3 regions of the Rhizobium anhuiense bv. trifolii genome follow, and region 3 is predicted to be linked to each of the others. Evidence: riboswitches for the same ligand, from Rfam matches in the RefSeq annotation. Region 3 holds a riboswitch; each other region holds the start of a gene.
What was found. Region 3 has a riboswitch for cobalamin ahead of bluB (5,6-dimethylbenzimidazole synthase). Riboswitches for the same ligand answer to the same signal wherever they lie in the genome.
Positions count from the first base shown of each region.

Region 1: another riboswitch for cobalamin. It lies ahead of NE851_RS24755 (ABC transporter substrate-binding protein); the one in region 3 lies ahead of bluB (5,6-dimethylbenzimidazole synthase).
Region 2: another riboswitch for cobalamin. It lies ahead of cobU (bifunctional adenosylcobinamide kinase/adenosylcobinamide-phosphate guanylyltransferase); the one in region 3 lies ahead of bluB (5,6-dimethylbenzimidazole synthase).

Region 1 covers NZ_CP098803.1:3,241,232-3,245,418, forward strand. The annotation lists gene NE851_RS24750 (FecCD family ABC transporter permease) at 1-534, opposite strand, end outside; gene NE851_RS24755 (ABC transporter substrate-binding protein) at 531-1,547, opposite strand; cobalamin riboswitch at 1,730-1,979, opposite strand; gene blh (bifunctional sulfur transferase/dioxygenase Blh) at 2,254-3,534, opposite strand; gene NE851_RS24765 (DsrE family protein) at 3,717-4,085, opposite strand; gene NE851_RS24770 (AraC family transcriptional regulator) at 4,174-4,187, shown strand, end outside.
Region 2 covers NZ_CP098803.1:2,924,148-2,928,334, forward strand. The annotation lists gene cobN (cobaltochelatase subunit CobN) at 1-602, opposite strand, end outside; gene cobW (cobalamin biosynthesis protein CobW) at 607-1,656, opposite strand; gene cobU (bifunctional adenosylcobinamide kinase/adenosylcobinamide-phosphate guanylyltransferase) at 1,661-2,170, opposite strand; cobalamin riboswitch at 2,393-2,788, opposite strand; gene NE851_RS23155 (chloride channel protein) at 3,047-4,187, shown strand, end outside.
Region 3 covers NZ_CP098803.1:2,762,249-2,766,435, forward strand. The annotation lists gene NE851_RS22340 (DUF2865 domain-containing protein) at 171-1,262, shown strand; gene bluB (5,6-dimethylbenzimidazole synthase) at 1,266-1,955, opposite strand; cobalamin riboswitch at 1,997-2,184, opposite strand; gene NE851_RS22350 (MFS transporter) at 2,382-3,785, shown strand; gene NE851_RS22355 (methyl-accepting chemotaxis protein) at 4,017-4,187, shown strand, end outside.

The DNA of each region.
Region 1 (4,187 bases), 480 kb from region 3:
GTAGGAGGTGAGCGCGTTGAAGAGCTGCGAACCGGCGACGCCACACAGTATGATGCGTTCGCCGGTTCCCCCCGCACCCGTCGCCAGGAAGCCGACCAGCAAAAAGGCCATGACTGCGCCGATGAAGGCCCCGCTCGACAGGCCGAGAATACCGTAGCCGAAGCCGAGAATCATCACGCAGACCGCTCCCGTCGAGGCGCCGGCGGAGATGCCGAGCACATAGGGTTCGGCCAGCGGATTGCGCAGCAGCGCCTGCAGGATGGCGCCGCAGAGCGAGAGCGACGCGCCGGCGCTGGCCGCGACGAGGGCGCGGCTCAGCCGATAATCCCAGACGATGCCCTGGTGGATGCGGCTGAGCTCGAAATCGGTTCCGAACAGGCGGTTCGAAACCGCCTCAGCCGTCGTCGCAAGCGGGATGGCAATCTCGCCGATGGAAACGGCGAGACTGATCATCAGTCCAAGAAGGAGAAGCGCGGCAATGGTGAGCGCGGCGAGCGCCCACCATCCCTGCCGCCTGAGCGATACTGTCTTCACTGTGCCAGGCCGAAGGACTTGATGCCCTTCGCCAATGTCTCGACGCCGTCGATCGTACGGATCGTTGGATTCATCGATTGCGCATCCATCATCACGAAGTGCCTGTTCCTGACGGCATCGAGTTCCCTGGTCACAGGGTCGTTCTCGAGAAAGTCGAGCTTGACCTTGGGATCGTCGGCCGCATAACGGCGGCGATCCATCGTCGCCAGCACGATCACCGCCGGGTTCGCCTGGGCGATGGTTTCCCAGCCGACCAGCGGCCATTCCTCTTCGGTTGTCACGACGTTCTTCGCGCCGATCGTCTTGAGGATATAGGCAGGCGCGCTGTTCTTGCCGGCGATGAAGGCGTCGCCGTTGACCTCCTTGCTGGAGAACCAGAAGACGACCGGTAGGTTCTTGCCCGTTGCGCCCGATATCGACGCCACGGCATCCGCCTCGCGCTTCCTCAGCGTGGAAATCAGCGTGTCGCCGCGCTCCTTGACGTCGAAGATCTCCGAGAGTTCGGCGATTTCCCGGTAGATCAGATCCATCGTGAACAGCTCCCCACGCACACCGTCGCCGCCATCGGTGTTGACCTTGGCGACGCAATCGGCCGGCGCGAGAAAGGTATTGATCCCGAGATCCTTGAACTGCTCCCGCTTGCCGACGGAGCCCTGCGCGCCGACATGCCATTCGAACTCGGCCGCCACGAGGTCGGGCTCCTGCCCGACGACGGATTCGAAGCTCGGATCGTTGTCGGCGAGGCGTTTGATCTTGCTGTTGGCCTCGGCATATTGCGGCAGGACGGGGCCAACCCAGACTGCGGTTCCGGCGATCTTGTCGGCAAGGCCGAGCGAGAACAGAATTTCAGTCATGCCCTGGCCGATCGAAACTATCCTGGCGGGCGCCTTCTGGAACGTCACCTGCTGGCCGCAATTGCTGACGGTCAGGGGATATTGGGTCGCGGCCAAGCTTGGTGCCGCAAGGCCGGCCAGCCCGAAGGCAAATGTCATGATGGCGAGAAATTGACGCATGAAAACCTCGATGATGGGAAAACAGGCACGGCCGCGCCGCGCGCATATACGCAACGCTGAAGTCACGCCGACGCGTAGACTAGCCGCGGGAGGCCCAATCGAGACGGATGCATGCCGATATCAGGCGAAGGTTCAGAAGGTCAATCATGTCTGTTCCTTGTCCGGGCATCCCCGCCCGGTTGATTGGATCGCGATTGACGGCAGGTCTCCTGGCTTGCGGATATCCGTCTTTCATCCGCCTTCCCGCGATATCCGCAGTGGCGTAGCCTTTAGGCCAAGGGCATGATCGCTCCGCGATCAACCCCGAGATCGACAATCCGCTTACAGTTGCGGGGGCAGCCACGGTCTCGGTCCCTACTGGGTCGTCCTCACCGTGTTCCCTATTAATCCCCTTGGAGTCATCTTCAGGGAACCGTCTCCCCCAGTTACGTCGCCTGCCCGCGCGCCGTCAATGATTATTCAGAGGGCGCCGCGCCACCGGCGGATAAATATATCGCGCGCATGGCTGCGCGCCGCCGTTCGGTGCGCAAACTGCCGGTGGCGGTCGGTTGATATTGCGGCGAAAGGCGCTTCCTTACGATAAACTGCCTTGCCTATGAAGCAGTTGGGGAACATGGGTGCCGGCTGCTATTGGTGGGGATGACTTCGCCGGGGCTGCTATAGGAAACGCGCTTTGAACGATGCGGCGGTTGCCAGGGCCGCCCCCTCACAACGCATCCAGCGGAATCTTCAGATACCGCCGGCCGTTCTCCTCCGGCTCGGGCAGCCGCCCGCCGCGGATATTGACCTGCAGCGCGTGCAGCATCAGCTTCGGCTTCGGCAGCGTGCGGTCGCGCGCCTGGCGCAGCGCCACAAAGCCGGCCTCGTCGATGCCCGATATATGCGGATTGGCGCGCTTCTGGGCGGCAACCGTGCTTTCCCAGCGCGGGTGGCGGCCACCCGGCTGATAGTCGTGGCCGGAAAACAGCCGGGTCTCCTCGGGCAGCGACAGGATCGCCTGGATCGTGTGCCAGAGGGCGCTGGCGCTGCCGCCCGGGAAATCCGTGCGGGCGGTGCCGGAATCCGGCGTGAACACCGTATCGTGCACGAAGGCGGCGTCGCCGATTACATAGGTGATCGAGGCGAGGGTGTGCCCGGGCGAAAACATCACGCGGGCCTTGAGCGTGCCGATCTCGAACGTCTCGCCATCGGCACACAGCCGGTCCCATTGCGAGCCGTCGGTCGCGAGCGCCGGCCAATTGTAGATCTCCTTCCAGAGCGCCTGCACGTCGGTGACATGGGCGCCGATCGCCGTCGGCGCACCGGTCTTTCCCTTGAGGTAATACGCAGCGGAGAAATGATCGGCATGCGGATGCGTGTCGAGGATCCACTCGACCGTCAGCCCTTCGCTCTCGATATGGGCGAGGATGGCGTCGGCATTGGCCGTGCCCGTCGCCCCCGACATCTCGTCGAAATCGAGCACCGGGTCAATGATGGCGCAGCGTTTCGTCGCCGGGTCGGAAACGACATATTGCACACTGCAGGTGCGGGGCTCGAAGAAGGCCTTCACATGAGGTACCTGCCCTGCCCGCTTCTCCAGCCAGCGCCGCGCGCCGGCAAGATCGAAGCCGAGGCCTTGACCAAAGGCCTCGACATCCCCGGACTTCATCCGCCCGTCCAGCGCCTCGCCCAGCGCATAAAGCGTCAGCGCCCGTGTGCCGCTCTTGCAATGGGCGACGACCGGCCCCTTCGCCTCAGCTATCGCCGCCTGAAAGGCGCGGATATCGGCCTCGGTAATCTCGGCCCCCTTCACCGGCACGAAGCTGTAGGCGATCCCGGCGGCGGCGGCTGAAGCCTTCTCCGCTGCATTACCGGGTTGCCCCGGCTCCTCGCCATCCGGCCGGGCATTGATGACGGCGGCAAAGCCGTCTGCCGCGAAAGCACCAAAGTCCGCGGCGCCGGGCTGCCCCGTCACCGATATCAGCTCATTGACCCTCACGGATGTCATCGAAGCCCCCGCGCTGCCCTCATCAGGCATTATCGCATGTATATCGACACAATCTCACAAGTATATTGCCGAGCGCAAGAATAGACCACTTGTCGCATCCCCGAGCTTGCCGCCGGCCCGCAAAGCCTGACGAAACCGGCGGGAGAGGCTCCTCATACTTCCGCCCGGCCCGGCTCCTCCGGTCAAAACGACAGCGTCGCAGCGCCCTCCTTGATCTCGGCATGCATGGCGCTGGCGCCGACGATGACGACACCGTCGAGCATGTCCTCCTGCGTGTAACCGCGCGAGGTCACGCAGGGCGGGCAGGCCCAGATCGTGCCGCCGCGCTGCTGGAAATTCTCGATCAGCATCGACAGCGGATCAAGCGGCGGCACATGTGTCATGCGCTGGCCACCCTTGCGCACCAGATCGATCCCGGTGCTGGTGAGGAACACCGAGACCTTCAGCCCGGCGGTGATGCCGCCATTGGCAATGGTGAAGGCGACGGAGGACAGTTCGGATTCGATGCCCTTGGTGATGAGCACGACCAGTTTGTCGCTTTGAGTTTGCATAGTATTCTCCCAGTGAATTGAAATGAACGCTCACCACGAGTGAGCGAGAACACCATAGGAGGGTGCGCGGGGCGCGTATTTGGCCGGGATGCGTGAAGCCTT
Region 2 (4,187 bases), 160 kb from region 3:
ACGCGCCAAGACTCCTCCGCAACAACCCGCCGCCACTCCTCAACCCCGATCAACCCTCGCCCCGGCCACCAGATGCCGGCCTTCATCAGTGGCACCGCCGGCGCCGGCTTCTCCATGCCTGCCAGCATCGCCCCGGCATAGTCGAGGAAGGCCCGCGCATTGGCATCGCCACCCTCGATCAGATAGGCCCACAGCGCATTGAGATCGTCGAGATCAACATTGGAGAAAGGGACGAGCCCGGCATCCGGCTTCGCATCACCCGGCAGCACTGCGATCAGCGCACCGGCGCGGGACGCTGCCGCATGCAGCGCTTCCAGCGCATAATGGAAATAGCTGGCGCCGCCGAGCGCCCGCACGACAATCAGCTTGGCATGCCGCGTCGTGCGCTCGACATAGGTATCGACCGACATCGGATGCTTGAGGCTCATCAGGCTGGCGAGCCGCAGCGAATGCTGCCCACCGCGGTCGCGGTGGGCGGCTGCGATCGCGGCAAGCTCGCTGTCGGCAGCCGACAGGAACAGGATCTCGCCCGGCGTCTGCCCGAGGTCGATCGCCTCCTCGCCGTCGCTGATCGTTCCCTGCTGGGCCAGAAGCAGATGCATTGGTTTATGCCAGCTCTTCGATTGCCGCCCTCACCGCGTCCTGATCCATCTCGTGCAGGCCGATGACGACGAGGCGCGTCGTGCGCTTTTCGCCTGGAGCCCAGGCGCGGTCGAAATAATGATCGATGCGGCTGCCGACGGCCTGGAGCTGCAGGCGCATCGGCTTGCCGGCGATATCGACGAAGCCCTTGAGGCGCAGCACGTCATGGGTTGATATGATCGTCTTCAGCTTCTCGACGAAGCCGGCGGGATCGGCAACGGGTCCGAGATCGACGACGAAGCTGTCGAACTCGTCGTGGTCGTGCGGCGCGCCGTCTTCATGCTCCAGCTCATGATGCGACTTGCGATTGGCGACATCGTCCTCGGTGCCGATACCAAGGCCGAGTAGGATGCCGGCCGAGACTTCGCCGTTCTTCGCCTCGATGATCGCGGGCTTGCGCACCGTGCGGGAGGCAACCTCGTCGCGCACCCTGATAAGACCTGCCGCGTCGATCAGGTCGGTCTTGTTGAGCACGATGAGATCGGCGCAGGTGAGCTGATCCTCGAACAGCTCCTCGATCGGGCTTTCGTGATCGAGCGATTCATCCTCGGCGCGGCGCGCATCGACGGCATCATGGTCGTCGGCGAACCGGCCGGCGGCAACGGCGGCGCTATCGACCACCGTGATGACGCCGTCGACGGTCACTTGCGTGCGGATATCGGGCCAGTTGAAAGCGGCGACCAGCGGCTGCGGCAGGGCGAGGCCCGAGGTTTCGATGACGATGTGGTCGGGCCGCTGTTCGCGCTCGAGCAGCTTCGTCATCGTCGGAATGAAATCGTCGGCGACAGTGCAGCAGATGCAACCATTGGTGAGTTCGATGATGTCGTCCTCGGTGCAATTCTCCGCGCCGCAGCCCTTCAGCACGTCACCGTCGACACCGAGATCGCCGAATTCGTTGATGATGAGCGCGATCTTCTTGCCGCCGGCATTGGTGAGCAGGTTGCGGATCATCGTGGTCTTGCCGGCGCCGAGGAAGCCGGTGATGACGGTTGCGGGAATTTTCTGCTGGTTCATGAACTTAACCCTTCATTTTCAGCGGCAGGCCTGCCGCGATGAAATAAACTTCGGCGGCCTTCGCCGCGATCGATTGGTGCAGCCGGCCGGCATGATCGCGGAAATCCCGCGCCATGCGATTGTCAGGCACGATGCCGAGGCCGACCTCGTTGGAAACGAAAACGAGCCGCGCCTTCGCGGCGGCCAGGAAATCGGCGAGCGCTGCAAATTCCGCCGCCATGTCGCGCTCCTCCATCATCAGATTGGTGACCCAGAGCGTCAGGCAGTCGATCAGCACGATGCGTCCCTCGCCGTCGATGGCGCCAAGCTTACCGACGAGATCGAGCGGCTCCTCATGCGTCGTCCAGGACGGACCGCGGTCGGCCTTGTGCTGAGTGATACGCGCCTGCATCTCCTCGTCCCAGGCCCGGCCGGTGGCAAGGTAGTGGCGGTCGAGGCCGGTCGCGGTGACGAGAGCTTCGGCGAAGCGGGATTTGCCGGAGCGCGCGCCGCCGAGGATGAAGATGGTGGTCATGCTCAGACGCTCCTCAGGGAGGGTGCGTAGCCGTGGCTTGTTCCGAGTGCACCTTTTTCGACTGCTGGGGGGACCGAGTATTCGACATAACCGGCCGAAAGCACTCCTCTTGCGGGGCTGCTTGGAGGCGTCGCGAGCGCCGCACCAGGCCGCGCTGAATTCAATCGTTCAGCCAAGACAACCTCCGTGCTGGCAACGGGCGTAGTGCCCAGGTGTGGGCTTCTGGCCCGGCACGTAATGGCAGGTCTCCTGGCTCGCGGTTATCGGCCGCGATCGGGGCAGACCGGAAACCGGTCGCCCTGATCGTGCCGGCGGATCATCCTCGCCTTCCCGGCTGCATTGGTGAAAAGGTGGACGATTCGTAGATTTAGAGGCGTCCGACCCCGGTTGATCACCATGCATCTCCAGTGGCTTTTCCGGCATATCGCCCATCCCGCCCGCTTGCATGATTGCAAGCCGCCGGCCGGAGGGGCTCGGTGCCGGATGGAAGACCCTGACCGCTCTACAGTCGCGGGGTCGGCTGTGATGAAGGCGCCCGGTTTGGGTCCGCCCCTTCACATTCCCTTTTCATCCGGAAGGGCGCAACACCGATCCGGAACCATCCGTTATGTCAGGATGGTCGGGCGACCATCCGTTGAGGGATGGTTAGGCAAGCCGGGGTGTGAAGTCAACCGGCCTTGACGGCCGGTCAGCTTCCGAGCAGATGGCCCAACCCTGTCAACACGACTTACTCTACCTAAAATATCGTCATTTATCAGAGGCTTACGTCATAAATATTTGTCCCGGGCGCCGGCTTTTCGCCGCAATTGCGTCGCAAGCGGACTGCGCGACCATCTCCGCCCTTGACCGGGCCTCTCCCCGCCTAGTTGTCTAGCCATGCTTATGAAATTGGATCGGCGCCGTTTCCGGGCGCTGCGTGTTTTCTTCGATCCGGGCCGCCTGCGGGCGCTGACCCGCCGCAGCGAGGTCGGCCTGTCACTGGCGGGCGCCGTCGTCGGCATCATCTCGGGTCTCGCCGTCACCGGTATGAGCTACGTCTCGAGCGAGCTGCATCAGCTGGTCTTCGGCATCGCCGATAGCGAGCGGCTGAGCTCATCCGAGATCGAGAACAAGATGCTGCTGCTCACCGCGCCCGTAATCGGCGGCGCTCTGCTCGGCCTGTTGCTCCTGGTGCTGGCGAAACGGCGCAAGAAGCCGATGGTCGACCCGATCGAAGCCAATGCGCTGCATGGCGGCCGTCTATCCTTGACCGACAGCATCATCGTTGCCGTCCAGAACCTGATCTCCAACGGGTTCGGCGCCTCGGTCGGACTGGAGGCCGGCTATACCCAGCTTGCCGCCGGCCTTGCCTCGAAATTCGGCCTGAAGCTGCAGCTTCGCCGCTCCGACCTGCGCATCCTCGTCGGCTGCGGCGCGGCGGGCGCCATCGCCGCCGCCTTCAACGCGCCGCTGACCGGCGCCTTCTATGCCTTCGAGCTGATCATCGGCACCTATACGATCGTGTCGCTGACACCCGTCGTCGTCTCAGCTCTCATTTCCACCCTTGTCGCAAGGCTGCTTGCCGATGGTGATTTCACCATCGATATCGGCAGCTTCGGCTCGGTCGTGCCGGCCGATTATATCCCGGCGCTGCTGCTCGGCGCCTTCTGCGCCGGCATCGGTATCCTGATCATGCAGGGCGTCTCCTTCGTCGAGGAACTGGCGCGCAAGAGTTCGATCGCCCCACCCTTCCGCCCGGCGCTCGGTGGCGTCATCGTCGGGCTCTTGGCGATGATCTCGCCGCAGGTGCTCTCGGCCGGCCACGGCGCGCTGCATCTCAACCTCTCCCGCGAGGTGGCGATCCCGACACTGATCGGTCTCTTCCTGTTGAAATCCCTGGCCTCGGCGATCTCGATCGGCTCCGGCTTCAGGGGCGGCCTGTTCTTCGCCTCGTTGTTCATGGGCGCCCTGCTCGGCAAGCTCTTTGCCTATTGCGGACCCTATTTCGCCGATGCGACGCTGACCCCCGTCATCTATG
Region 3 (4,187 bases):
AATCTGCCCCGACCTCCCCTTACGGAAGATTACCCGCGTCTGCTGGATAAGATCGCGAAAATGCGCTAGGATTTTCTCCAAGCTCATTAAGAGAAACGCCTTAAGAGACAATGCGCGGCGATCGAGGCCGCAATCGACCGATCGACTTTTTGCTCACCCCGGACGACGCCGTGAAACGCCGAAACCTGTCTCTTGCCCTCCTCCTTGCCTTCGCAGCGCCCGCCGCCGCGCAGACGAGCGCGGTCTGCGAGGACCTGCGCGGCCGTCTCGCCGATCTGCCGCGATCGATCGGCAATAGCAACGGCCGGGAGGCGCGCCAATATGCCAGCGCCATGGCCGAGCAGAACCTCGAGCTGCGCAAGGTTCGCAACGAGCTGCGCAACAATGGCTGCACCTCGGGCAGCATGGTCGTGATCGGCGGCGAGAATGCCGATTATTGCGGTGAACTCTCGCAGTCCGAAGCCCGCATGATCGACAATATCCAATATCTCCAGGACCGCCGTAACGAGCTGGCCGGCCAGAGCGGCGATGATGGGACGCGCCGTGAACTGATCGCCGCGCTCGATCTCAATGGCTGCAACAGCGAAAACTTCTATGCCCCGAGCGATCGCAGCGCCGCCGACCCCGCCCCGAGCATCGAGGAGCAGGCGATGCGCACCGATACCTTCATTCCGCTCGGCGGCGGTGAAGAGGTCGATCCGCGCTACGGCCTGCCGCGGGCCGAAATGCTCTCGCCGGTCAGCACCATGTGCGTGCGCACCTGCGACGGCGGCTTCTTCCCGATCAGCTCGAACGCCACTTCGGTCGATTTCGGCCGCGACGCCCAGACGTGCGCCAAGATGTGCCCGGGTATCGAGACAGAGCTGTTCTATCGTGACGTGACGAGCACCGAAGCCTCGAACATGATCTCGGTCGCAACGGGCACGCCCTACAGCGCCATGAAAAACGCCTTTGCCTACAAGAACCGCACGCCGGGGGAAAAGTCCTCCTGCGCCTGCAATCTCACCGCCTACTACGATGAGATGCGCGGCAAGCAGCCGTCAAGCGAACCGCCGCAACAAGGTTCGATCACCACCATCCGCACCAATCCCACGGCGAAGGATGCTGCCGCAGCCCCACCGCAACCATCCGTCCCGGAGCGCCCCTACGATCCCGTGCAGAACAAGGTCCGCCAGGTCGGCCCGCAATTTCTTGCCGGTGATCAAGGCTCGATCGACCTCGCCAATCCGGCAACGCCGGGGCCGCAGCCTCAACAGCAGTGATTGCTACGGGTCGTTGCGTCCCCACCCGTCATGGAAGACGAGCTCTTGGAGCGGCAGGCGCTGCCGCCAGCCTTTGACGGAGAGTTCCGGCTCGTCATAAAGCCGATCGACGAAACCGGCACAGAGCCAGGCGACCACCTCGATATGCTCGGGTATGCCGAGAATGCTTTTCAGATCGCCTTCGCGAAAAATGCTGACCCAGCCGATGCCGACCCCTTCCGCCCGCGCCGCAAGCCAGAGATTCTGGATGGCGCAGACTGTGGAATAGCTATCCATCCTGGGATTGTGGGTGCGCCCCAGCACCACGCTGCCGCTGCGGGTGGGGTCGCAGGTCACGCATATGCCGAGCGGTGCCTCGGTGATGCCTTCGAGCTTGAGGGAGCGGTATGCCTGTCGCCGCTCGCCGGTAAACATCAGCGCCGCCTCCTCATTGGCCTTCACAAAGGCGTCCTGGACGCGCGCCCGGACCGCGGCACTTTTCACCAGAATGAAATTCCACGGCTGCATGAAGCCGACGGAGGGCGCATGATGGGCGGCCGTCAGCAGCCGCTCCACAACATCGTCAGGCAAGGGATCGGGCAGGAACTGGCTGCGAACGTCGCGCCGCGTCTTGATCGCGTGATAGACGGCCTCGCGCTCGGCCAAGGAAAAACCGGACGCCGCCGAAAGGGCATCCTCATCAAAGGGTCGCATCGTCAAATCCCCAACAACGCAACCGCCCGCCGTCCGCGCGGATCGGTCAATCTTGCCAGGCCGGTCTTCTGACTCGGCGTCATCCGTCTGCCGCAGCCTTCCCGGCGAGAAGCCAGTGGCGAGATGAAGCGGCAAGCGTCGGCCTTACAGCGTTGGGCACGTTCCGGCCTTGCACCGGATTCCCGATTCTCCCGCGTTGATGGCGGGCACCTGACGGCGCATCTATTTCAGGAAAGCGCGGCGACGGCAAGCCGGCCCGAGGACGCAGTCGGGAACCACGTTGAGCCACGCACCCTCCCGCGTCGGTTTGAAGCGGCTCGACAAAGCTCCTTCATCCATAGTTTCTATGGCCTTATCACCACCGAAGGCGTATGGACGATACAGTCCCTCGCAGCATCCCGGTTGCCCGTGCCCCGCCTCACGCCCATGATCCTTGCGGTCGCCCTGTTCATGGAACAGATGGATTCGACCGTGATCGCCACCAGCCTGCCGGCGATCGCAGCCGATATCGGCACCTCGCCGATCGCGCTGAAGCTCGCCGTTACCAGCTATCTCGTGGCACTGGCGATCTTCATCCCGATCAGCGGCTGGATGTCCGATCGGTTCGGTGCGCGCAACATCTTCCGCATGGCGATCTTCGTCTTCATGATCGGCTCGGTCGCCTGCGCTTTCTCCAACTCGATCACGGCCTTTGTCATCTCGCGGCTGATCCAGGGCGCCGGCGGCTCGATGATGACGCCTGTCAGCCGCTTGCTTTTGGTCCGGGGAACGCCGCGCCACGAACTCGTCGACGCCATGGCCTGGCTCACCATTCCCGCCTTGATCGGCCCGATCATGGGGCCGCCGATCGGCGGTTTCCTCACCACCTATCTCACCTGGCACTGGATCTTCTGGATCAACGTCCCGATCGGCGTGCTCGGCATCATCCTCGTCACCCGTTTCCTGCCGGCGGTCGAGCCGCGCAGCCCGCGGCCGATGGATTTCCCGGGCTTCTTCCTCTGCGGCCTCGGCTTCTCCGGATTCGTCTTCGGCGTCTCGGTGATCAGCCTGCCGGCCGTGCCCGTCATCTACGGTTATGTCACGGTTGCGATCGGCATCCTTGCCGGTCTCATCTACCTCCTGCATGCCCGCCGCGCACCCTATCCGCTTCTCGATCCGAAGATGTTCCGCTACCCGATGTTCCGGGCGGCGATCCTTGGCGCCTCGAATTTCCGCATGGGGCTCGGCGCGCTGCCCTTCCTGATGCCGCTGATGCTGCAGCTCGGCTTCGGCCTGACGCCGCTGCAATCGGGCTCGGTCACCTTCGTCAGCGCACTCGGCTCCATGGGCTCGAAATTCGCCGCCTCGCGCACCTTCAATGCCTTCGGCTTCCGCACCGTCATATCAATCACCACCTTGCTGGCGGCGATCTTCCTCGGCATCAACGGCCTGTTCACCGCCGAAACCCCGCTTTTCCTGATCATGGCCTGCCTGCTGATCGGCGGCCTGTTCCGCTCCATGGCTTTCTCGGGCGTCAACGCCATGGCCTTCGGCGATGTCGACGCCGCCGACAGCAGCCAGGCAACCGCGATCAATGCCGTTGCCCAGCGTATCTCCATGGCAATGGGTGTGGCGATCGCCGGCGGCATCCTCGAAATTTCGAGCAGCTTCCAGGGCGGCCGGCTGCTGGTCTCGGATTTCCACGTCGCCTTCTTCAGCGTCTCGGCGATTTCGGCGCTCGCCTGCATCACCTTCCTGCGGCTGCCGCGCGATGCCGGCGCGGAACTGACGACGCGCCGCCGCAAACACCGGCAGACGGAGCCCGAAGAGGCGATCGCGGAAAACAGCTGATCGCGGCAGATCACCAGCGGGCGTGATAGCGAAATCACACGCGTGTGCTCCGGCATCCCTTTCTACTTTATGATTTATTCACACATCAAATACACACTGCGTTTGCGCGTTTTGGGTCGCTATCAGGACATGGGCATGAGCGCTCGTGATGTGACCGTCAGCGTGGATGCCCGTATTGATACGCCGGTCGGGAACATGTCCGACTGAGCCGCAATTCTAGGCCCCCGCGGAATGTTCCAATTTTTGAAAACGATGCCTCTGACAGCCAAGCTGGCGGCGATTATCGTGGCCGTCAATCTGTGCGGCATTTCCGCCTTTGCTACCTACACATGGATGTACGAAACCCGAGCGCTGATCGACGGCGCCAAGGCGAACTGGTCCAAGGATGCGGAGCAGTTTGCC